Regions from separate parts of the Paenibacillus sp. FSL R10-2796 genome, predicted to be linked through region 3. Evidence: predicted binding sites of a transcription regulator. Region 3 holds the regulator's gene; each other region holds the start of a gene.
The links. Region 3 encodes Rex, which represses fermentation and respiration genes when NADH is low (regulators of the CRP and FNR family bind a similar motif). Its sites were predicted from a motif close to TTGTGAAATATTTCACAA; they were not measured.

Region 1: the regulator Rex is predicted to act here: its motif matches at 4,693-4,710, upstream of NST58_RS30850 (formate/nitrite transporter family protein).
Region 2: the regulator Rex is predicted to act here: its motif matches at 3,544-3,561, upstream of NST58_RS04030 (flavocytochrome c).

The regions. Positions count from the first base shown of each region.
Region 1 covers NZ_CP150178.1:6,901,751-6,910,156, reverse strand. The annotation lists gene NST58_RS30860 (formate--tetrahydrofolate ligase) at 1-761, shown strand, start outside; gene NST58_RS30855 (FAD-dependent oxidoreductase) at 1,097-2,461, shown strand; gene NST58_RS30850 (formate/nitrite transporter family protein) at 4,814-5,641, shown strand; gene NST58_RS30845 (MFS transporter) at 6,102-7,322, shown strand; gene NST58_RS30840 (GNAT family N-acetyltransferase) at 7,391-7,921, shown strand; gene NST58_RS30835 (MOSC domain-containing protein) at 7,902-8,406, shown strand, end outside.
Region 2 covers NZ_CP150178.1:883,904-892,309, forward strand. The annotation lists partial or broken gene NST58_RS04025 (IS3 family transposase) at 121-1,479, shown strand; gene NST58_RS04030 (flavocytochrome c) at 1,652-3,442, opposite strand; gene NST58_RS04035 (histidine kinase) at 3,715-5,301, shown strand; gene NST58_RS04040 (response regulator) at 5,276-6,058, shown strand; partial or broken gene NST58_RS04045 (hypothetical protein) at 6,111-6,486, shown strand; gene scfA (six-cysteine ranthipeptide SCIFF) at 6,878-7,027, shown strand; gene scfB (thioether cross-link-forming SCIFF peptide maturase) at 7,150-8,406, shown strand, end outside.
Region 3 covers NZ_CP150178.1:4,838,306-4,846,711, forward strand. The annotation lists gene NST58_RS21920 (3-hydroxyacyl-CoA dehydrogenase NAD-binding domain-containing protein) at 1-553, opposite strand, end outside; gene NST58_RS21925 (AAA family ATPase) at 687-2,189, opposite strand; gene NST58_RS21930 (hypothetical protein) at 2,182-2,724, opposite strand; gene NST58_RS21935 (DUF5590 domain-containing protein) at 3,135-3,653, opposite strand; gene NST58_RS21940 (amidohydrolase) at 3,826-5,127, opposite strand; gene NST58_RS21945 (redox-sensing transcriptional repressor Rex) at 5,114-5,767, opposite strand; gene dinG (ATP-dependent DNA helicase DinG) at 5,898-8,406, opposite strand, start outside.

The sequences.
Region 1 (8,406 bases), 2.1 Mb from region 3:
TTGGTGCAGAGAAATTCATGGATATCAAATGCCAACAGGCCGGGTTAAACCCTTCTGCTGCTGTTCTTGTCGTAACTGTTAAGTCCTTAAAATATAACGGTGGTGTGCCTAAAGGTGAGCTTCTAACCGAGAATCGGACGGCGCTTCGCGCGGGATTGGTGAACTTAGAACGTCATGTAGAGAATCTCGGTAAATTTGGAGTCCCTGTTTTAGTTGCCATAAATCATTTTGAAGGGGACAGTGAGGGCGAGATTAATGATGTATTGGAGGCCTGCCGCAATTTAAACGTGCCAGCTGCGATCTCAAAAGTATGGGCGGAAGGTAGTGCAGGTGGACAGGAATTGGCTTCTGAACTGAACAAGCTCTTGGACAATAGTGGCCCGAGCCAGTTTGCTCCTCTGTATGAGAAGGATCTCGACATTTCATCCAAAATCAACAAAATTGTCCGTGAGATCTACCGCGGGGCAGAAGTGAACTTTTCTCCGGCGGCTAAGCGGAGTCTGGCGGTTATCGAGCGGCTTGGGCTAAATGATCTTCAAGTATGTTTGGCGAAGACGCCTTATTCCTTCTCCGACCAGCCTAGACTCCTCGGAGCACCGGAAGGCTTTACGATTGGTGTCCGAGATATTACCCTTTCGCTTGGTGCAGGTTTTGCGGTAGTTATTACAGGCAACATCGTTACGATGCCAGGTCTGCCAGCTAAGCCAGCCGCTGAGGGACTATGGATGGATGAGGACGGAGAGATTCACGGTTTGGTGTAAAAGTGTTTTAATAAAAGGCTTCTCCTTGTTGGTATTAGAGGGGAGGCCTTTTTTTATGCTTCCTTTGGATTCCTGCAAATACGGATCATAATGTACCTCCCACGTGGCAAAGCTAACGGAGTCGCATTCGGCAGCAGTGGCGGAAAAAAACTTAAAATTGTGAACAATATGAGGATATAGGTAAAAAAGACTTGTAATGTGATAAATATCACAATATAATCAGTTTATAAAGTGAAATAAATCACAACTAACCCATTGTTGATCAGATTCCATCATTGATCGGTCATGCAAGTCAAATATATAACCCGATTGTCCATTTGAAGGAGGAAGAAATAATGAAAGTAGCTGTCATTGGATGTACCCATGCCGGAACCGCCGCAATTGTGAATACTGCTCAGCTTTACCCGGATGCCGAGATTACTGTATATGAGCGTAATGATAATATTTCCTTCTTATCCTGTGGGATTGCCTTGTATGTAGGTGGAGTGGTTAAAGACCCAGAGGGGCTATTCTATTCTTCACCAGAAAAGCTTGCAGAGCTTGGCGTAAAGACCAATATGCGTCATGAAGTAACTGCAGTGGATACGAAGTCCAAAACATTGCGTGTACGCAATCTGGAGACAGGTCACGAGTTCGCTGACACCTACGATAAGCTGATTATGACTACAGGTTCATGGCCGATTGTGCCGAAGCTTGAAGGATTTGAACTCGAGGGGATTTTACTTTCCAAGAACTATGATCATTCCAACACTATTATAGAAAAAGCTAAACAAGCGAATAAAATCACCGTCGTCGGTGCTGGATATATCGGCGTTGAACTGGTGGAAGCTTTTCAAATGAATGGCAAGCAAGTTACGCTAATTGATGGTGAAGATCGCATTCTGAGTAAATATCTGGACCAGGAATTTACTGCACCGATCGAACAATCTTTTCAGGATCATGGGATTAAATTGGCACTGAATGAGAAGGTTAGCTCTTTTGCAGGCAAAGACGGTAAGGTAACAAAGGTTATTACAAGCAAAGGTGAGCATGAGACAGATCTGGTCATTCTCTGCATTGGTTTCCGTCCTAATACTGAACTCTTAAAAGGTCAAGTCGATATGCTGCCTAATGGTGCCATTGTAGTCAATAACTATATGCAGACTAGCTGCCCGGATGTATATGCCGCTGGCGACAGCTGTGCGATTCATTACAACCCTACAGGCAAACACGCCTATATCCCACTGGCAACCAATGCCGTACGGATGGGAACCTTAGTTGCGCGCAACTTGGTAACAGAGACCATTCCTTATATGGGTACACAAGGAACTTCGGGCATTAAGATTTATGAAGACAATATCGCTGCAACAGGGCTTACTGAAGAAGGAGCTAAGGCTGAAGGAATGGACGTAGAAACCGCCATGATTATTGATAACTACCGTCCAGAATTTATGCCCACCTTTGAGCAGGTTCAGTTAAAAGTAGTGTTTGATCGCGCCACACGCCGTATTCTCGGGGCTCAAATTATGTCCAAGATGGATCTGACGCAATCGATTAACACAGTGTCTGTATGTATTCAAAATCATATGACAATCAACCAACTAGCCTTTATCGATTTCTTCTTCCAACCGCATTACAACAAACCTTGGAACTTCCTGAATACAGTAGGTCTTCAAGCGCTGCCGACAACAGTACCAAGCAAAGAGGCTGTAACGGTTTAAAAAGGGACGTTGTTCCTGAGTGATTTATCGAAGAATAAGACAGCCTTGTAAAGCTAGAGAAGCAGTGATCCTCCTGTTACGGGAGGATCACTGCTTTTTTTTGTTAGGTGCAGAATGATTAGCTGCATGGGTAGGTGCAATCCAATGGCTTCGGTGATGGTAGCAAGCCAAATGTGCTCGAAAGTTACGACTAGGGTCAACTGTGTCCGATCGTGCTGAGTCATCGCCTTCTGCAGAAGCTTCCGGACTCAGGAGCTCTGTATAAGGTCAACTGAGTCCGATCGTGCTGAGTCATCGCCCTCCGCAGAAGCTTTCGGACTCAGAAGCCGCTAATTAGCAAATAATCGCCGTTTGAGCGTGGTTTCGGACTCCAATGCAGCTATTACATAGAATGAGTTACAACTAGTGTGTTTTTCGTGCTAATAGCGACCATGGGGTCCGATAGCGAGCCAAATTTGCTCAAAAGCTCTGTATAAGGTCATCTGAGTCCGATCGTGCTGAGTCATCGCCCTCCGCAGAAGCTTTCGGACTCAGAAGGCGCTATTTAGCAATTAATCACCTTTTGAGCGTGGTTTCGGACTCCAATGCAGCTATTGCATAGAATGGGGGACAACTAGTGTGTTTTTCGTGCCAATAGCGACTATAGGGTCCGATAGCGAGCCAAATGTGCTCAAAAGCTACGTATAAGGTCAACTGAGTCCGATCGTGCTGAGTTATCGCCCTCCGCAGAAGCTTTCGGACTCAGAAGGCGCTAATTAGCAAATAATCGCCGTTTGAGCGTGGTTTCGGACTCCAATGCAGCTATTACATAGAACGAGGTACAACTAGTGTGTTTTTGGTGCCAATAGCGACTATGGGGTCCGATGGCAAGCCAAATGTACTCAAAAGTTACGAATAGGGTCAACTGAGTCCGATCGTGCTGAGTCACCGCCCTCCGCAGAATTTATCGGACTCAGAAGCCGCTATATAGCAAATAATCGCCGTTTGAGCGTGATTTCGGACTCCAGTGCAGCTATTACATAGAATGAGGTACAACTAGTGTGTTTTTCGTGCTAATAGCGACCATGGGGTCCGATGACAAGCCAAATGTGCTCGAAAGTTGCGATTAGGGTCAACTGAGTCCGATCATGCTGAGAAACCGCCCACCTCAGAATTTTCCGGACTCAGAAGCCGCTATTTAGCAAATAATCGCCGTTTGAGCGTGATTTCGGACTCCAGTGCAGCTATTACATAGAACGAGTTAAAACTAGTGTGTTTTTGGTGCCAATAGCGACTATGGGGTCCGATAGCAAGCCAAATGTGCTCGAAAGCTACGAATAGGGTCAACTGAGTCCGATCATGCTGAGAAACCGCCCACCTCAGAATTTTCCGGACTCAGAAGCCGCTATTTAGCAATTAATCGCCGTTTGAGCGTGATTTCGGACTCCAGTGCAGCTATTACATAGAACGAGGTACAACTAGTGTGTTTTTGGTGCTAATAGCGACTATGGGGTCCGATAGCGAGCCAATTGTGCTCGAAAGTTACGATTAGGGTCAACTGGGTCCGATCGTGCTGAGACATCGCCCCCCGCAGAAGCTTTCGGACTCAGAAGCCGCTAATTAGCAAATAATCGCCGTTTGAGCGTGGTTTCGGACTCCAGTGCAGCTATTACATAGAACGAGTTAAAACTAGTGTGTTTTTGGTGCCAATAGCGACTATGGGGTCCGATAGCAAGCCAAATGTGCTCGAAAGCTACAAATAGGGTCAACTGAGTCCGATCATGCTGAGAAACCGCCCACCTCAGAATTATCCGGACTCAGAAGCCGCTATTTAGCAATTAATCGCCGTTTGAGCGTGATTTCGGACTCCAGTGCAGCTATTACATAGAACGAGGTACAACTAGTGTGTTTTTGGTGCTAATAGCGACTATGGGGTCCGATAGCGAGTCAAATGTGCTCGAAAGTTACAAATAAGGTTATCTGAGTCCGATGTCCGGGTGTGGGCCAAATATGCTCAAAAGCTAAGATTAGAGTCATCCGAGTCCGATAGAATGCCGATAGTGAAGTATGACGATAGTGAGGTATGACTCCAGTTAGGTATAGCTCCAGTGAGATATAGCTGCATATAGGGTCAACGGTGTCCGATAGCTGCTGCGTACGCTCAAATGTAATCCAACGAAACAAGATATGCTGGCTTAGTAGGCCAGTCGCAAACTTCTATTTGTGCACAGGTCGCAGTAAATTTGACATGTCAGTGAAAACTTTCACTTAGTTTTCTCAAAGTGATAATTATCACGTTAATGTGTTTTACGACACGCTACAATGGTCATAAAGGAACAAATTTGAAGTAAATAGATGAAGGGGATAGGAACCATGGCTTATAGCAAACCGCAGCAAATTGCCGAAGTAACTGTAGAGAACGGCATAAAAAAAGCTCATAATCCGCTAAGTACCGTACTTATTCTGGGCTTTTTGGGAGGAGCGTTTATTGCGCTCGGGTTTTTATTAGATATTCGCGTCATTGCTGGCGCACCACAGGAATGGGGTTCCATTGCTAACTTTATCGGAGCCGCAGTCTTCCCCGTTGGGCTGATCATGGTACTCCTTGCAGGTGGAGAACTGCTGACAGGGAATATGATGGCCGTGCCGCTCGCTTTTATGGCTAAGAAGATTTCTTTCTGGGAAGTTGTGAAGAATCTTTTGCTCATTACGATTAGTAATCTGGCAGGGGCATTATTTGTAGCTTATTTCTTCGGTCATGTGGTGGGTTTAACTTCAGAGGGTGTGTATTTAGAAAAATTGGTGGATATGGCTGGTCATAAAATCGATGCAGAATTCTTTCCGGCATTTGTTTCGGGTATCGGCTGTAACTGGCTCGTTGCGCTGGCCGTATGGCTCTCCTATGGAGCAGATAACTTCAGCGGCAAAATCCTTGGTATTTGGTTCCCGACGATGGCCTTTGTTGCGATAGGATTCCAGCACGTTGTAGCTAACATGTTCCTAATTCCAGCAGCTATTTTTGAAGGTTATTATTCATGGGGGCAATACTTCACTAACTTTGTTCCCGTCTGGCTCGGCAATCTAACGGGTGGAGCAATATTTGTCGCAGCTGCCTATTGGATGGCATACTTGCGTAAAGCACCTACGGCTATTCAATCCGTAGATAGCATGTCCGGCAGCAGTGTCAAAAAACACGCTTAAGCTCGTCTTATAGAGCACTCCATAGAACATTCAAGGTCTGCCTTATTGGTGGCGTTAATGTTTTAGGGGTGCTTTTTGTTATGTAGACACAAAAAAATCCGCCGTGATATATCCGCGCTCGGGGGAACGAAATCGGATCACGGCGAATTTTGAAGGGGGAGTGTTTCTAGGCTCTATTACCCCGTCTTTCTAAAAGCGAATCAGTTTCTTCTTGTTTAGTTTGCTTTACGGACGACAGCCACGGCTTTAAAATAAGAATAGATATTAGAACTAGGGAGGACTGCGGACGTGAACCCCAAGGGAGACGGGATATTTCATGCGATATGTGCGTCTTATCCTCTAGATTTCATGTATACTTTATCACGATAAAACGTCAATGTGTATGCTTGCTCATAGCCCTGTTTTGGGATGATACTGGATGAATTAATGACACATATATAACAGGGGATGTACACTACTTATGAAGTTTTTACAGGCATATCCAAAAGAAGTGAAAATATTTCTAATTGCCAGCCTAATTAACGCAACAGGTAGTGCGCTGATGTGGCCGCTCGTTACGATGTATGTATTTGATGAGCTTGGACGCAGCATGTCAGATGCTGGACTGGTGATTCTTATTCAATCGGTTGGTGGGATCGTGGGTCAACTACTCGGGGGCTCACTCTATCATAAGGTAGGCGTTAACCGGCTGATTGTCGGAGCGCTCGCCATGAATGCTTTGGCACTGTTCACCTTGCCGGCAGCTAGTAACAACTGGACGTTATTTATGGTAGCAATGGGACTGGTAGGATTATTTAATTCCTTATCATTACCTGCCATTCAGGCATTTATCGGCTTTCGTTTCACGAAGCAACGTGGTGAGCTGTTTAATGTTATTTATGTCGCCAATAATATTGGTGTAGCACTGGGGACGGCATTAAGTGGTTTTTTGGCCGATATTTCCTATATGCTAAGCTTTGTAATGAATGGTGTAACTTCGGCGGTATTTGCGGGTTTCTTTTTTATATATCTGAAGAAAATCGGTGGAGAACCTGCGCATGAGGTAATGGGGCATCAGAAGAATGAACCAGAGAAACAATCCACGTGGAAGCTAATGGGGCATACTCGTATTTATCTTTATATGGGGATCGGTTCTTTGTTCCTGCTTCTCGGTAACTCTATCTGGAATACAGGGGTATCTCCGTTCATTATTTCAGAGGGCTGGCCTAAGAAAACTTATGGTTTTCTCTGGACACTGAACGGTATTTTGATTTTTGCAGCTCAGCCATTGGTAACAATGATTAAGCGCTGGTTCGCGTCTACCTCAACGGCGCAAATGACTGCAAGTGCCCTGTTTTATTTGGGTGGCTATGCGTTTCTTTTGTGGATGCCTAATTATCCTGGCTTAGTGCTCGGAATGGTGCTTGCTACACTGGGAGAAATGCTGATTTCTCCAGCGATGCCATCCTTTATCTCGGATCATGCGGGGCGCAGCGCACCATTTTATTTGGGACTAAGCGGAGGGATAGGTGCAGTCGGGAGAGTCATTGGCCCTTACTTCATGGGCAGACTGTATGATAGCGGTGGTTTGGCACCGACAGCCTGGCTGGCCTGTGCGATGGCGCTGCTGTCTGTAGGATTTTTCGTCATCCATGCTTTAGTCAATCGTAAAGGCCATTCGTTAGAGCGGTCCGTAAGATAACTATACACAGTGGATTCCAACATCTGCTGTGAATTCTATAGAGGTGCAAGGCAAGGGGTGTACATCTTATGAAACAAATCAACAAGGCAAGGTTAACTATTAGACCCTCAGAGATTAAAGACGTGCGAGAACTGATTGATCTGGACCATCTAATTTGGACAGAGGACACTAGCCCGGGACCTATGTTGTGGCGCTCACAAGAAGATTTCTTACTGAATGCTCCCCCGGGCTCTCAGCTCGTAGCGCTGCAAGATGACAAGCTATGTGGATATGTCGGGTTTGGCTGCCCTAGTAGAATGGAGAGCAACCGGCATGTGTGCGAGGTTAATATTGCTGTTCATCCGAACTATCAACGTTTAGGCATTGGCCGGCAGCTCATGGAAGCCATTAAGGAACATGCTGCGGCGCATGCTATTCGTAAGCTTCGCCTGCGTGTATTATCCTGTAATGAATCAGCGATTTCTTTTTATCGGAAATGCGGTTTTGTGGAAGAGGGACGTCTGCGGGAGGAGTTTTATCTTGGCGGCCGTTATGTGGATGAGATATTTATGAGCTGCATGCTGACAGGAGGAAATGGATATGGAGATCGTCTCGCTTAATGTCGGTCGGCCGGTGACGGTGGATTATCGGGGAAAACCTTTGGAGACCGGAATTTATAAAACGCCTGTAGAAGGATCAGTTCAGCTTCATATCAATGGATTTGTTGGAGATGGTCAGGCAGATCTTAAACATCATGGAGGTCCTGACAAGGCGGTGTGCGCCTATCCCATTGAGCACTATCCTTATTGGGAACAGCAGCTGGGAAAGAAACTGGAGTACTCGGCTTTCGGAGAAAATATCACCACAACGGGTCTGCTGGAGATAGAGGTGTGTATTGGCGATGTATATGAAATAGGCACCACTCTGCTTCAGGTTAGCCAGCCAAGATATCCTTGCTTCAAAATCTCACAAAAGCATGGACCCGCAGATCTTCCGGCTCAAGTTCTGGATACAAGGTATAGCGGATTTTACTTGCGTGTACTTCGTGAAGGAATGATTTCAACCGGCGATGCAATTGTCAAAAAAGAAAACGGAGACAGCCATG
Region 2 (8,406 bases), 3.3 Mb from region 3:
AATCACAAATTAAAAAGAACTATTACGCTAATGGGACACGATAGTTCAAAATTGACCGCCTAATTATGAACTGCACCCCAATTGTTAGACATAACTAACATTTGGAGGTGCAGTTTTTTTATGACCAGGTACAGTACAGACGAAAAAATCCAAGCTATTATGCGTTATAAAAAGGGATCCGAGAGCTTGAAAACCATTGCAAAATCAATCGGGATTCACCATTCTGTCTTTTCAAACTGGATTAGTCAATATGAGCATCATGGTGAAGAAGCTTTTAAAAAGGGCTATACATCATATCCTGCACAGATTAAACTAGACGTACTTAATTATATGAACGAATTCGGGACGTCTGTTAGAGAAACGGCTGCGATATTTAATATTGCGAGTCATAGTACCATTTTAAGCTGGCATAGAAGCTTAGAGTTACATGGAATGGACGCCCTACAACCAAAGAAGAAGGGGCGTCCATCCATGAAAAAAGAACCTAATAAACGAAAGATTCAAACGTTAAAAGAAGGGTCTGTTGAGGCATTACAAGCAGAGGTAGAGCGTTTGAGAATGGAAGATGCATATTTAAAAAAGTTGAATGCCTTAGTTCAAAACAAGGAAAAATCACCAAACAAGACAAAGCACGAGTAGTCTATGAACTAAGGAACGAATTTTCGGTGAAAGCACTCCTGCAGCTAGCAGATATCCCTCGTAGTACGTATTATTTCGTGGTAAAAACGTTTGGTATGCCCGATAGAGATAAGGAGCTAAAAGACGTTATTCAAGCGATTTACGAGGAGCATGAGGGTCGTTATGGTTATCGTCGTATTCGTGACGAGTTAGTGAATCGAGGACACCATGTGAATCATAAAAAGGTACAACGCCTGATGAAGGTATTGGGTTTAAAGTGTGTGGTACGTATGAAGAAATATCGTTCCTATAAAGGGACGATTGGCAAACTCGCACCGAACATATTAGAACGTAACTTCCACGCTGAGAATCCAAATGAGAAGTGGGTTACGGATATTACAGAGTTCAAATTATTTGGAGAAAAGCTGTACTTATCTCCAATTCTAGATCTATATAATGGTGAGATTATTACGTATACAATCGGTTCAAGGCCGGTCTACTCGCTTGTTTCAACGATGTTAGATCAAGCATTCCGTCGATTAACCGATGAAGATAACCTCCTTATTCATTCTGACCAAGGCTGGCACTATCAGATGAAGCAGTATCGTCATGCCCTTGAAGAACGAGATATCAAGCAAAGTATGTCCCGTAAAGGTAATTGCTACGACAACGCCGTCATTGAGAACTTCTTTTGGTATCATGAAATCTGAATTTCTATATTTAAAGGAATTCGAAAGTATCACACATTTCAAACAAGAGCTATCAAAATACATCGATTATTACAACAACAAGCGAATTAAGGCAAAACTAAAAGGCCTGAGTCCGGTACAGTACCGAACTCAGGCCCAACAAGTCGCTTAATTATATACCTGTCTAACTTTAAGGGGGCACTTCATTCGCAATGTTGCGAACAGGGCGGTTTGCTATGTCATAGAGGGCAGCTTGAAAGTTAGCAGTCAACCGGCACTCTACAAGTTATCTTGCACGTTTTTAAGGCTAACTTATTAATAGAGCAGTTACACAAAAAATAAGATTACTCTGCTACAACTTGTTGGCCTGCAATCCGGCCGAATGTGAAGATATCAGCGATGGCATTACCGCCAAGACGGTTTGTACCATGAATGACCCCTGTTACTTCACCTGCAGCGAACAACCCAGGGATGACTTCGCCTTTTTCATTCAAAACGCGAGTCTTCTCGTCGATCACCAAGCCGCCCATTGTATGGTGAACGGAGGGTACAGCTTTTTCGATGTAGTAAGGGCCTTTTTCAAGAGATTTCAATCCACCGCGATGTTTGAAATCAAGGTCTTTACCTGTTTTCGCATAATCATTTACTTTATTAATCGTTTCTTTCAAAGTGTTCACGTCAATTTTAAAGAAATCAGCCGCCTCTTCAATCGTATCGGCTTTAAAGAGCAAGCCTTGTTTAACGAGTTGATCGTATTCGTCTTGATGAACTTCGATCGTTTTACCAATATCCTCAATGCCTTGATTCCATAATTGATACGTATATCCACCCGTTTGGGCAAGAATTGCTTTAGAAATAACGTCACGACGTTCTAATTCCTCAACGAAGCGCTTGCCTTCTTGGTTAATCAGGATCGCACCATCGAAGCGGGAGTCTGCAACCAGGGAAATAACACCTGTCTCAGGATTACAGATTGGATACGTTTGAATACTCTCCATGTTTGTCAGTTTGGCGCCAATCGTTTCTGCCATAACGATACCGTCACCTGTAGATCCTGGTGTATCGGTAGTCATATATTTTTCATCCATTGTAGGGTTATACTTCTTACGCATCTCTACATTGGATCCAAAACCACCGGTAGTGATGATGACGCCTTTGTTCGCATGGAATGTGATCTTGTCGCCAGTACCCGAAGTCGCAGTTACACCTGTTACTTTGCCGCTTTCGTCCTTCAGCAAGGTTTCGGCTTTCATATTCGTTTTGATCGTGATTTGATCAGCGTCTGTTTTGGCTTTTAACTTAGTAATCAATTCAACACCTGTATGACCTACAGGAATCAACGCACGTTTTCTGGAATGGCCACCAAATTGGAACAGATGATCAGGTAAGAACTCTACCTTGATATCATCGCGCAGCCATTCGGCAGATGCTAGAGCATTGTCGGCAAGAATACGAACCATCTTTGGATCCCCGAGGTTGTCTCCGCCTTTCATCGTATCATTATAGAACAAGTCAGCCGTGTCATCTGTGATGCCAAGAGCACGTTCAACCCAGTTGTCAGGCGCATTCATCTCACCACCGGAGATCAATGTGTTGCCGCCAACAGCTGGCATTTTCTCGAGCAGAACTACATTAGCTCCAGCGCTCTTCGCTTCGATAGCCGCACTAAAGCCAGCACCCCCGGCACCGATGACGACAACATCATAGGTTTGCTCGACTTCTTCTTTGTCTTTGCTTCCACTGACTGCAGCGCCAGCGACAAGGGTAAGTCCAGACTTCGTAATTGCATCTTGAATGGCTTCGAGATATCCTTTGCTTGTAACTGTAGATCCGCTAATGGCATCAACTTTTGCGCTGTTAGTTGCCATGACATCTTGCTTGAGCTGTGTATAAACAGGTTCTGCAAGTACTTCATTTTCCTTATGCTCTGTCACTTTAATGTCAGTGATCTTGTTATCTAATAAGGAGACTTGTACTTTAATATCGCCATGTTTACCTTGCCCAACTCCTTCAAAGACTTGAACTCCGTTTGCATCTGCAGCGGGCTCTGCATCTTTACTGCCGCAAGCAGCAAGCGTGAACATAAGACTGAGGACTAGTAGAATAGATAACAGCTTTTTCGTGTGAGTTCGCATAATATCTCCTTCATTCTGTTGTGGATTGGTTACATACACTAGGGAGAGGAAGATTTGCTAGGCAAATCCTTTATCTCTAGCCTAGACATGAATGTTATTTCATGTGAAAATATGCACAAGACCTATTATAGATTTAGTACAGCATTATGTATTTGCACAGATTAGTGTTTTTTTGTCTTTTTCGGGCATGTAAGAAACGGATATTGTGAAGGGCTATGATTACAATGAAATCAATTCACTTAAAAATTACGTTAATCGCAGGAGGCTGCTTCTTGCTGCTGTTCGTTGCATTGCTTGTAACAATATATTTGGAGATGAACCATACGGTTGTCCCTTTGAATAAGAACTTAACGCAGCAAGTGGTTACTGCACGCAGCGACCAGATTGATTATTGGTTTAATCAGCGCATTGGAGAGATAGACATGCTTGCTTCTCTAGCTTCGGACCATCAGTGGACACGAGATGAATTGCTGCAAGAGTTCGATAAGTTCGAGGCGAAGAAGAAAGTAGAGTACGAATCCATACGCGTGGTGGATATTCACGGAAATTCCTGGTCAGCAAGGGACAAGCCTTTTTCGATACTAAACCGACCCTACTATCGAAAACTGCTGAATTCAGATTCCAATTATGTGGTAAGCAATCCGATCGTATCCAAAGCGAATGCAGCCGAAATCGTCGTCATTCTTTATCGCGTGAATCCATCGGTGAATGATGAGGTAGCTTATATTGCCGCAGCCGTCTCCGTCAAGAAGATGAGGGAGATTGCTCAAGATGTAATGCTATATGACCAGTCAGGCCAGCTTATCGTCGATTGCAGAGAGCTGGGTGAAGAAGATGGAGCGGAGGATACAGCAGATAAGAAGAACATGAGTGTATTTGAGGCTCCAATTCAAAATGTGGAAGGCTGGAAGTTAGTACTAAAAGTACCGAATTCAAGTCTATCGTTAGCGGTGATCAAAACCCAGCGGACTGCATTGCTGGTAGGCGTTCTTATCGGTAGTGCGTTTATCGTCTTTCTGGTGCTGCTTGCTTCTTCCATTATTCGTCCAATTCAGTCGCTTCGCCAGGTAATGGAAAATGTGCAGAACGGCAACCAAACCATACGAGCAGATGTTACGCGCTCGGATGAGATCGGCGATCTTGGACGAAGCTTCAATGACATGCTTGTTCAATTATACGCTGTGGAGCAGGACCGAAAGGAGATGGAACTCAGACTGATTCATGAGCAGATCAAGCCGCACTTTTTATACAACACATTGGATACGATCCAGTGGATGGCAACGGAACATGGAGCAGACAATGTGGTGGAGATGGTGGAAGCGCTTAGCGCGTATTTCCGATTAGGGCTTGGCACAGGCAGTCCCTACATTCTTCTTGATCAGGAGTTGTACCATGTCGAGAGTTATCTTCATATTCAAGGTGTGCGATATGAGGAGATTCTGGACTACGAGCTTCGATATGATGAAAAGCTTGCTCAGTGCCAAGTCGTTCGCTTCATGCTGCAGCCTTTGGTGGAAAATGCGATTTATCACGGGATTAAGCCACTTGGGGATCAAAAGTGCAAAATTTCGATTACAGCATATCAACAGGCCGATTATTTGGTCATTAAGGTTGAAAATAATGGGGTTATGATTCCGGAAGAGAAGCTTGAGCAGATAAATCAAGCCCTTCTTGATGATACATATGATCGTTCTGCCACAGGCTTTGGGCTATACAGTGTAAACCATCGCATTCGACTAGCTTACGGAGTGCCATATGGCCTTGCAGTGAAGAGCGAAGATGGCATTACCGTTATGGTCATTCGAATACCTTTGGACGGGGAGTGGAATGAAGATGTGGAAGATTGTCATCGTCGATGATGAAACGATCATTCGCAAAGGCTTGCGACAATACATTGAGGAGAGTCCGTATCTTTTTGAGGTTGCAGGAGAAGCGAAAAGTGCAAACGAAGCATTGAATATGGTGGAGGAAGCCCCACCACATGTATGTCTTGTGGACATCAACATGCCGAATATGAATGGGCTCGATCTGATGAACATATTGCGCGAACGCTGCCCGTCGGTTCTGGTTGTCATCATCAGCGGGTACGATAACTTTGAATATGCGCGTCAAGCCGTGCAACTGCAAGCATTCGATTATGTATTGAAACCTGTGCCGAAGAGTGATCTGAACAAGCTGCTTCATCGGATCGATGAGCATCTTCAGGTAAAATATCCTTTGCATTCACATGAAGGCAGGGTGGATAAGGAGCGGGAGCTTCCCGGGTATACAGGGGATGGAACAGTGCTTATCCAAAAAGTGACCGAGTATATTGACAGTCATTATCAGGATCCGGAGCTGTCTATTACTCGAGTAGCAGCACTATTTCATATCAACCAAACCTATCTTAGCAAGCGTATGAAGCAAGAAATCGGTGCTTCATTCCTTGACTATGTCACTGAGCTTCGGATATCGAAGGCGAAGGAGATTCTGGATGACGTAATGCCGAATATCAAAATCGGGGATCTGGCCGTGAAGGTAGGGTATAAGAGCCAGTACTATTTTAGTCGTGTGTTCAAAAATAGAGTCGGCTCAAGCCCCTTAGAGTACAAAAAGCATCCGTTCGGTTATGGATAGGAGGGCCATTCTCGTCCCTCTGCAGCACGCCATAGATGTTATGCTCGGTTCAGATCTTCAAATTCTTAACAACCATGAAGAAATTGAAGCGGTTAGAAAAGTTAGTAAGGGATCATCCCGGAGGATCGTCTAATAGTCATTGCAAGAAGCAGAAAATATCAGAACTTGCAAAGGAGCTTTTGTCAGCTCAGACATCATTAAGTAAATCGAACTTTATTGTTATAGCTACTAAGTATTTATCTATTTCCATAGAGGAGAGCTTAGAAAGCGACGATATCTTATAGAATATTCTAGCCTTAGTGGACAGACGAGTTGGGGAAAAGCGGATTTTAAACATGAGCGAGAAGATGAAGTTAAAGCATCCAATTGTGCAATATTTTTATGAACTAAGCCGTCAAGAGCAGATAAACTGTCCGGAAGTGTCTTAGGACTCCTCATATAAGTTTGTTCACATTGTCCACCCACGCATGTGGAGAGTGTCGCTCTACTGGTAAGGAAGGATACAGTGCTATGAGATCCTTATATTTATTGGACTTTACGGACAAGTATGAGAAAAAATCATTGTTAAAGAGATGGCTTCATTGCCGTCTCTTTTTTGTTTCACTTTTTTAGTATTGCACTGACTCTGGTTCCCGCTACCGCATCCTACGATCACAAGCATGAAAGACTGCACGAAAATTAGTGTTGATGCTTATGTTTAACCCCTCTCTGCTCTGCTAGGTGACAGGCATCATAGACGTACCTGCGTGATGTTGCTACGATGTTCCATGGAAATTAAGCGAAAGTGATCACAAGAAATTACAGAAGGAGTTATTTATCGTGAAAAGAATCGTAACACTGAGCACCCGCAAACTGATGGATACCGCAAAACACGGCGGATGCGGCGCATGCCAGACCTCTTGCCAGTCCGCTTGTAAAACTTCCTGCGGCGTTGCAAACCAGAAGTGTGAAAATGCAATGAACAGATAGGATTCGGAATTTTACCGCCCATTGCTCTGCTGATGGGCGGCTATTTTTAAGAAATGGATACTATCCCTAAAGGATGGCGAAGCCGTTTCTACTTGTGTGCAAAAGGAGCTTGATTAGTAAGTATGATTCATCAATATAAACTAAACGGATACAATATCGTGCTCGATACCTATAGTGGCTCGGTGCATGTTGTTGATGACCTAGCATATGAAATTATAGCGCTTTATGAGAAAACTTCTGTCGACAAAATCGTGACAACGCTGTTGGATAAATATAAAGATGATTCCAGCATTTCCGAGAGCGACATTCGAGAAACCATCGCGGATATCGAGGAGCTTATAAATGATGGACAGCTCTTTACAAAAGATGAGTATGAGAACCTCTCGCTCGATTTAAAAAAACGGAAAACTTATGTTAAGGCACTCTGCCTCAATGTTGCGCATACCTGTAATTTGTCATGCGACTATTGCTTCGCTAGCCAGGGGAAATACAACGGAGATCGAGCAATCATGAGCTATGAGGTTGGACAAAAAGCTATCGATTACCTGCTTGGAAATTCGGGTCATCATCGTAATCTTGACATCGACTTTTTCGGCGGGGAACCGCTCTTGGCTTGGAAAGTGGTTAAACAGATCGTAGCTTATGCAAGAAGCAAAGAACAAGAATACAAAAAGAAGTTCCGCTTCACCTTCACGACGAACGGGATGCTGCTGAACGATGAGGTCACTGAGTTTTTAAATCAGGAAATGTACAATGTCGTATTAAGCCTGGATGGAAGAAAAGAGGTTCATGACCGGCTTCGCCAAACGGTTAACGGAAAAGGCAGCTATGATCATATTCTTCCGAAGTTCCAGGAATTCGTTCGTAAGCGCGGAGACCAAGAGTACTATGTACGAGGAACTTACACTCGTAACAATGTCGATTTCACCAACGATATATTTCATATCGCAGACCTTGGTTTTGACAAAATTTCGATGGAACCGGTCATCTGTGATCCAAAGGAGCCCTATGCACTTACCGAGGAGGACCTGCCGGAGATATACAACCAGTACGAAATTCTCGCGAAGGAAATGATCGGTCGCGGTGAACAAGGCAAGGGTTTTACCTTTTATCACTACATGCTAGACCTCTCGGAAGGACCTTGCATCCAGAAGAGAATCACTGGCTGTGGGTCAGGAACCGAATATCTTGCCGTCACCCCTTGGGGAGAGCTTTTTCCTTGCCACCAGTTCGTAGGGGATGAAGAGTATAGCATGGGGAACCTCTGGGATGGCATCACAAAACCTGAGCTGCAATGTCAATTCCAAGAGAGCAACTGCTACTCGAAGCCGGAATGCAAGGACTGCTGGGCTAAACTCTACTGCAGCGGTGGTTGTCCA
Region 3 (8,406 bases):
ATTCATAAATCATTACACCTTTTTTCTCAACAATTTCATCAACAAAGGATTTTGTATCTTCAAAAGTAGCATCTGAAGTTTTCAGACCGCGTACAATTTCAACAAGATCCACTTTAGCTACAGGGTATATGAAATGCATTCCGATCACGCGTTCCGGATACATTGTAGAACTTGCAAGTTCAGTCAAGCTAAGTGTTGACGTATTGCTGGCAAGAATAATGTGGTTTGGACATACTTGATCCAGTTGATTCAATATTTTTTTCTTTTCTTCTAAATCCTCAACGATTGTTTCGATAACCATGTCACAAGAGCTCAGCTCTGCGAAATGTGTCACTTTTTGAATGCGGCTAAGAATCAGCTTTTTCTCAGCTTGAGTGATCGCCCATTTCTCCAGTTGCTTATCTAGACTTGTCTCGATCATTTCGTAGGAGTAGTCCAGTTTCTCAGGGGTTTTCTCCACCAGCAATACATCCAGGCCCTTGGCTGCCAGCATTTCGGCAATCCCTTGTCCCATTGTGCCACCGCCGATGACACCAATTTTCTTGAAATTCATAAAAAAGTCTCCATCCTTTCAGGTATCTATACTTTTGTATTGTACCTTGTCTGTCGCAAAAATTTATAAAGCCCGACATATAATGATATCTTAGCATGCCTGAAAAGTAAAAAAAAATAACCAGCATAAATATTTATGCTGGTAAACGCACGCTGTCACGAAATTGACATCGAAATTGCTCTCCAGAGAGCACTTCTTCCTTCATTAAAATGTCAAGGGAGTAATCAAATACATTTCGTTGCTTTTCAAGGTGGTCGTGAGTACGTACCATCAATTCATCCAATATTTTACTGTTTTCCTTCATAAGCTCTTCAGTGGTAACCATTTCCAACTTGGCGATACCCAACGAAGTCAATCCGGATTTCATCATGGTTTCGACAATATTCAGGGCCTGATCAAAATCGCCACGCGAACCTGTGCTTCGTCCGCCATAATACATTTCTTCTGCAGCCGCTCCACCAAGTGCGATCATAATCTGATCTTCTAGATAATCTTTGGTGTACAAATACTGCTCTTGCTGAGGATTGTGACGTACATAACCAAGGGCTTGCCCCCGCGGAGTCAGCGTAACCTGACTAACACTTCCCGGACGAAGCAGTTCTGCCATAATGGCATGTCCCAATTCGTGGATTGCCACCCGTTTTTTCTCTTCGTGGTTAGTTTCTCTGTCCGTTTTTTCCCCCATCATAACCTTGTCAATCGCCATCGACAGATGCCGCTGCTCAACCTCTGTCAATTCCTCACGCATCATATAAATTGCTGCCTCATTCATAACACTTTCGAGCTGAGCACCGGAAAAACCATAGGCTTCTTCGGAAATTTTGTCGAGGTTCACATTGGCATGAAGCGGCTTATTTTTGGCATGTAATTCGAGAATCGATCTGCGGCCTTTTTTATCAGGCATGTCCACTTGAATATGACGGTCAAACCGGCCAGGACGCAGCAATGCTGAATCAAGCATTTCTTTACGGTTAGTGGCTGCTACCAGTAGAATGCGTGGTGTTTCGTTGTTATAGATCCCGTCCATCTCAGTCAACAGCTGATTCAAGGTCTGATCATATTCTCGTTGCTGTCCGCCTTCACGCTTACCGCCAATTACGTCAATTTCATCTATGAAAATAATAGCGCTTTGCTTGTTTTCCTTAAGGGCGCGGGTACGGGCATCCTTAAACAAATCGCGGATACGGCCGGCACCGACACCTACGTACATTTCTACAAACTCACTGCCTGATGCTGCAACAAATACAGAGTTCGTATAATGTGCTGCTGCTCTAGCCATAAGGGTCTTACCTGTTCCTGGAGGGCCTGTAAGCAGAATCCCTTTCAAAGGCCGAATCCCGAATTTGCTGATTTCCTCATGCCGGATCAAAAAATCCAACGCTTCACGAAGCTCCTGTTTTGCATTGTCTTGCCCGCCAATTTCTTCAAAAGTAAGCTTTGAAGGTCCATCCTTCTTGCGTTTCTTCCCGGCACCTGCATTTACCGCAAGTCCGCCTCTTAAATGAGCAATGATAAGTAAAGCCGTGAGCATCCCAGCAGCAATTACAATCGGGAATATATTAATGCCTAGAAAAGCCATGAAAATAAACAAGACAGGAACAAATCCGATTAGAATTTCTTTAAGGTATTTAGGCATTATTCCATACCCCCAATGTCGCAGGTTTTCGCGGCAAAATAATAAATTTGCTTTCTTTTCCATTACTCAAGCTTACATAGACATTATTGTCGTCAATTTCTGTTGAGGCTATCACATTTTTATATTGCGGATATTGCGCTTTGAGTCCATCAAGTTCTGTGGGTATAAGTGTATATTTACGGCTCTCCATGGCTTCAGCTACAGAGAACATCGCTTTATCCCAGTATTCATCCAGCAATTCACTGGAGTTCTGTTCTACATCAAGTTTTAGTGTACGTCCATCAATCATCGATTTTCCTTCTTGGGAGACGTACTGAACCAGCTCACGTAATTTCGTGCCTGGCTGGAGATCAAGTTTCAAAGTGACCTCATTGCGGTTAATACTGATATGAGAATTATTGACGCCCTCATATTGAGATACAATCTTCTGAAGTGGTTCCTGCATTGCAAACTGACGATACAAAAAGAAGCCACCAAACAATAGAGTAGCCGACAGTAGAGACGTTATCAGCACAGGTACAAGACGTAATTTCAAGAAACGTCCTCCTCTCAAAGATGACAAAATATAAAGCTCATTATAATAATTTATAGCTACTTGAGAGCTCATCAGAGAGACTGAAGTCTCTTATTGCTGTTCTAATTACAAGTAGTAGTATATCACAGGTGTATATACTAATTTCAAAATAAATGTGAATATATTTAAAATTTAATTTTTTAAATATTTCCATCAATACCAAATAAATTCCTCACTTTCGACAAAACCGGCCTTGATTTTTAATCAATCGGCCTATTTTCGTATGTGAATTTAAGAGAATATTCGATGATAACCACCCATTCAGTATATCACTTAGTATATCACTTTTGTACATCAAATAAATGTAAACAAGCGAACTTATTATAAGTTCGCTTGTTTACTATGACACCCTTAATTTCCTTATGTTCAGCTTAACTTTTAGGTAAACTGTAACCTTCGCCCATTCGGGACCCATCCGAAAAGCGATAAAATTGATAATAATACCGACCGCTCTGTTTATAAAAAAGCTGCCAAGCATACTCTCCGTTATATACTCCCGGCAGCAAGCGTTCAATCGTTATGTCCGGAAGATCAGCTTTGATAATGCCGCGTATTTGGGCTTCCGAGGTTCCTTTACTTAGTTCCTCAGCAAACACTGCGTCGTCGCCTTCAGCAAATTTTCCATCTACCGTAAAGCGGACCCAGACCATAAGAGCAGTCCCGGCTTCATTTTTCCCTGTTAATACCCAGTACACTGCATTTTCATCCCAAACCGATTTTTGTGCTTTGGTTACCTCTGTTAGACCCGCTCTGGTTTTGGCAACATCCTTAGCGATATCACGCTCGTTCCATTGATCTTTCATAATATAGGCATAGAACTGGATAAGTCCAAACCCCAGGAGCAGAATCAGAACTGACCCCAGGAGGATCCATTTTTTCCTTTTCTTCAAGGTACAGCTCCCTTTCTAGTAATATATCTTTTTTGATTATATAACACACCCGCGTGTTTATCCAAAATTTCATAATTTTCTAGGTTTCCCAGCCTTAAAAATACACAAAAGGCCGCAACTTTTGCTAAAAGCAAAAAGTCGCAGCCTATTATTTATTCGTTATTCTCCAGACTTAACGCTTCAATAAACCTTCGAAGGCTTCTTGCGCTTTACGCCGGATAGCTTCCTCATCCAGGGTTAAGCATTGTCCATGCTTGATGACCTGTTTACCATTCACCCACACATGCTCAACATCCTTAGCGCTAGCAGAGTAAACCGCATGAGACAACAGATCTGTGTGTGGCAGCAAATGCGGCTGATCGATATCAATAGCAATGAAATCTGCTTTCATCCCTACAGCAAGTCTGCCTACATTATTTAAAAAGATGGACTGCGCGCCATATTCTGTAGCCATACGCAGAGCCTCTGGAGCTGGAACAGCCGTTGGATCACCGCTGACACCCTTATGAATGAGAGCTGCAAGCCGCATCTCTTCAAACATATCCAAGTTATTGTTGCTTGCCGCGCCATCCGTGCCAAGAGACACCTTCACACCAGCTTTTAGAAGATCAGTAACCCGAGCCACTCCGCTAGCCAACTTCAAATTACTGCCCGGATTATGAGATACACCCACATTATGGCGAGCCAAGATCTCAATCTCTTCATCATTTAAATGAACACCATGTGCAACTATCGAGGGACGTGTGAACATGCCAAGCTTCTCTAAGTGAGCTACAGGACGCAACCCGTAATCCGCCACATTTTGTTCCACTTCACGTTTCGTTTCGGACATATGCGTATGCATCGGTAAATCCAGATCATGCGCTGCCTGCACGAACTTAACCAGGAAGTCCGGAGGGCAAGTATAAGGGGCGTGCGGCGAGATCATAGTAGTAATTCTGCCTTCAGCCTTTCCATGCCAGTTACGGGCAAAAGAAATCGCTTCCGCAAGCTTGTGATTCTGTACATCCTCTGGACATAACCCGATCACACCACGCATCAATACGGAACGGATACCTGATAACTCAGCTACCTCGGCTACTCGGTCCATATGATCATACATATCGAGGAAGGTCGTAGTTCCACCCTTCAGCATTTCCAATACAGATAAGGAGGTTCCCCAGTATACATCATCACCGGTGAACTTTTCCTCCATTGGCCACATCTTCTCCTGAAGCCACACTTGTAGCGCTAAATCATCTCCATATCCACGCAGCAAAGACATCGCCGCATGACCATGTGTGTTTACAAGTCCAGGCATGAACAGCAGACGGCTGCCATCAACCACTTGCACTCCAGCTTCCATCTGAGGCTCTTCTTTTCCTATGTAAGTGATTAAATCATCTTCAATAGTCATATATCCACTCAGAACCGGCTCATCCGTTCCCGGAGTCAGAAAATACCCGCCCTTAATTATCGTTTTATTGTTGTTCATGTTCGCTTTCTTCCTTTCCATCCCGCAAGTAATAAGCAAGACTTTGCAGATCAGTTGTAAAATCAGCTGCATGCACCCGGATATTCGGTGGTGTCTTCAGAATCACAGGGGCAAAGTTCAAAATCGCTTCAATCCCAGAAGAAATGAGAATATCTGCTACATTTTGAGCTTCTGAATCAGGTACGGTAATAATGGCAATGCGAATACCTTGCTCACGAATCGTGCTGCCTAGTTCATCCATCGGTTGCACAGTAAGGGAGTTGATCTTACGTCCAACCTTAGGAGCGTACGAATCAAATATAGCCGTGATTTTCATAGTATCTTTAAGATATGCATTGTAATTAGACAAGGCATGTCCGAGATTACCTGCTCCAACTAAAGCTACATTAAGCTGTTGATCCAGCTTCAGGATATGACGGATTTTCTCAATAAGATACGTTACATCATAGCCGATACCTTTTCTGCCGAAGTCACCAAAATATGCTAAATCCTTACGAATCTGTGCGGGATTAAGATCAAGCTTTTGTCCAAGTTCCTGAGAGGAAACTGTTAATATTTCGCGATTCTGGAGATCATTCAAAAAACGCAAGTACACAGGCAGTCTGCGAACAACGGCTTCTGATATTTTATCCGATTTCATATTTTTCCTCCTAAAAATAGTAATGTTCTTGTGAAAATCCATATTCAAACGTCTACCTCTCCTTATTAAGGACGGTACTGTAACACACCGCCCTTAAGGATAAGGAGGAGCTAAACTGAAGACGAGCGTTTTAAGAAGCGCCGCCATCCTCTAGCCATTCCGCTATGCGAGGGACCATTTGATCAGTAAGCATATGCTCCATTTTGGGACCAGGCAATGAATAAAGGAAATACTTCCCGTAATGAGATTCAATAACCCTTGTATCATAAACAATAACTATTCCGCGATCCTGCGCCGTGCGAACCAGTCTTCCGAATCCCTGCTTAAAACGAATAACCGCTTGAGGAACAGATAATTTCATGAACGGATTCTTCTTCTGGGCCTGTAATAACTCCGACTTCGCTTCCGCCAACGGGTGATTCGGCGGTTGAAACGGAAGTCTCACGATGGCCAGGCAAGTCAGTGCTTCACCTGGAATATCTACACCTTCCCAGAAGCTGCTCGTCCCCAGCAATACGGATGCTGCACTGTCCTGAAAGCGGCGGATCAGCTTGCTCCGGCTGCCACCTTCCACGCCTTGACCAAGCACCGTAATCTCTTGTGAGGCTAAAGCCTCTTTAAGCGGATCATATACCTGACGCAGCATTTTATAAGAAGTAAACAGAACCAGCATCCGCCCACGTGTTGTTTTAGCAGCTTCCGATAATGACTGTACGAGTGTATCGACAAATCGAGCATCGCCCACACTGCCCTTCACACTAGGAAAATCACGCGGTATAACTAACAGTGCCTGCTCGCGATACTTAAAGGGAGAAGGAAGAAGTGAGGTCATTAGACGTCCTTCTTCCGCAGCTTCGTTAAGTCCGAGATTATCAATCATAAATTGAAAAGATTTATCTACAGACAGCGTCGCCGAGGTAAGCACGATGCTTTTTTTCTTATCGAAGAACAACTCTTTAAGCTGGCTGCTAACATCCACAGGGACAGCATACATCTGCAGTGATTTGCTGCGGTAATTCCCATTTGCCTCCAGCCAATATACTACATTATCGTCATTCAGCCCCATAAAGAATCTTACTTGCTCACGGATGGAAGCCAAATCCTTAAATAAACCGCTAATATCAGTAACAAGACTGTCTGCTGAGGATTGGCTTTCCTGGTCGCGCATCTCGTTAAGCATTTTATCACCCTTACGGATGATGTCGCTTAACGTCAGATTCATAGTGTTCTCTAGTGCAACCAATTCATCCCAATCCTTCGGCTTACGGGCGGGAATCAAACGCATAACCAGTTGTCCCGCTTCCCCTGCCCCTGCATCACTGCGTTCCGGCAAAAGGCTGAACAGCTTGTCGCTGAGTGCATCCCAGGTTTCTTTGACGGTAAGCAGATCCGGGTAGATCCGATCGATGACTCCGCTCCATTCTGAAGCCTCTTCACTGCCTGACGACTGTAATATCTGGCGCAGAGCAGGAAGCTGTCCGTTTCGGCTATCTTTATACAGCCGCGATAATGTGTGTGCCACAGTGAAATGCTTCATATGCATGCCAAGATGTTTACCAGCCACATCTTCTAAATGATGTGCTTCATCAATGACAAGATGCTCGTAAGCCGGAAGCAGCTGGTGCCCAGCCTTAACATCTGCGAATAGCTTGGAGTGGTTCGTAATAACCACGTCAGCAATCCCAGCTTCATGCTTGGCCCTATGATAATAACATTTGCGGAACCAAGGACAAGAACGGCCCAGACAGGAATCGGTATCGCTTGCCACCGTCTCCCAGAAATCACCGCCCCGGCCGCTTAAATTCAGCTCTTCATCATCCCCTGATTCACTTTGAGTGAGCCATACAATCATCTGAGCGGCAGTAAGCGCATCTTCCCTTGGGCTTATAAAGTCCTTTTTATTAATTTTATGCTCAAACTTACGCAGACACAAATAATGCCCTCTTCCCTTAAAAATAGCAGCTTTAAACGGAAAAGGAACTACCTGCGTTAACAAAGGGATATCCCGCTCGCGCAATTGGTCCTGCAGATTAATGGTATGAGTGCTGACCATGACTTTTTCATTGGTGCGAACGCTTTGATAAATGGCAGGCAACAAATAACCGAGCGATTTACCGGTTCCTGTGCCCGCTTCGATCAGTAGGTGTTTGTCTTCGGCAAGTGCCGTCATCACCTCATTGATCATAATATCCTGAGCTTCCCGGCTTTCATACTGCGGTAATGTGTCTTTAAGTCGTTTGGTTACTTCGTCCATATAATCAGTAAAAGATAAATTCGCTAGCGGATTCTCAGCATGCTCATCTCTAGGTGGCGCTAACTCCGTCCAATCTCCTACTGCAAGCGCTAATTGACGATAGAAAGTCAGATCACCTTCGGGCTGTAGCGTCTCCGCTTCCCGCTCTCGCAGCAGACCATCAAAGTACCAGCCCAGATCACTATCCTCTTCGGTAAACAGCTCACAGAGTCTCTGGATCGTAAGCAGCGGCAGCTCGTAGAGCTCCTCAAGACATTTCAACAGCACTAAAGCAGTCGCAAGTGCATCACTATCTGCCTGATGCGGATGATCATGTGTCACTCCAAAATGAGCACTGACAGAGCTTAGTTGATAAGATGTGAGCGAAGGAAAGCAAATTTTCAGA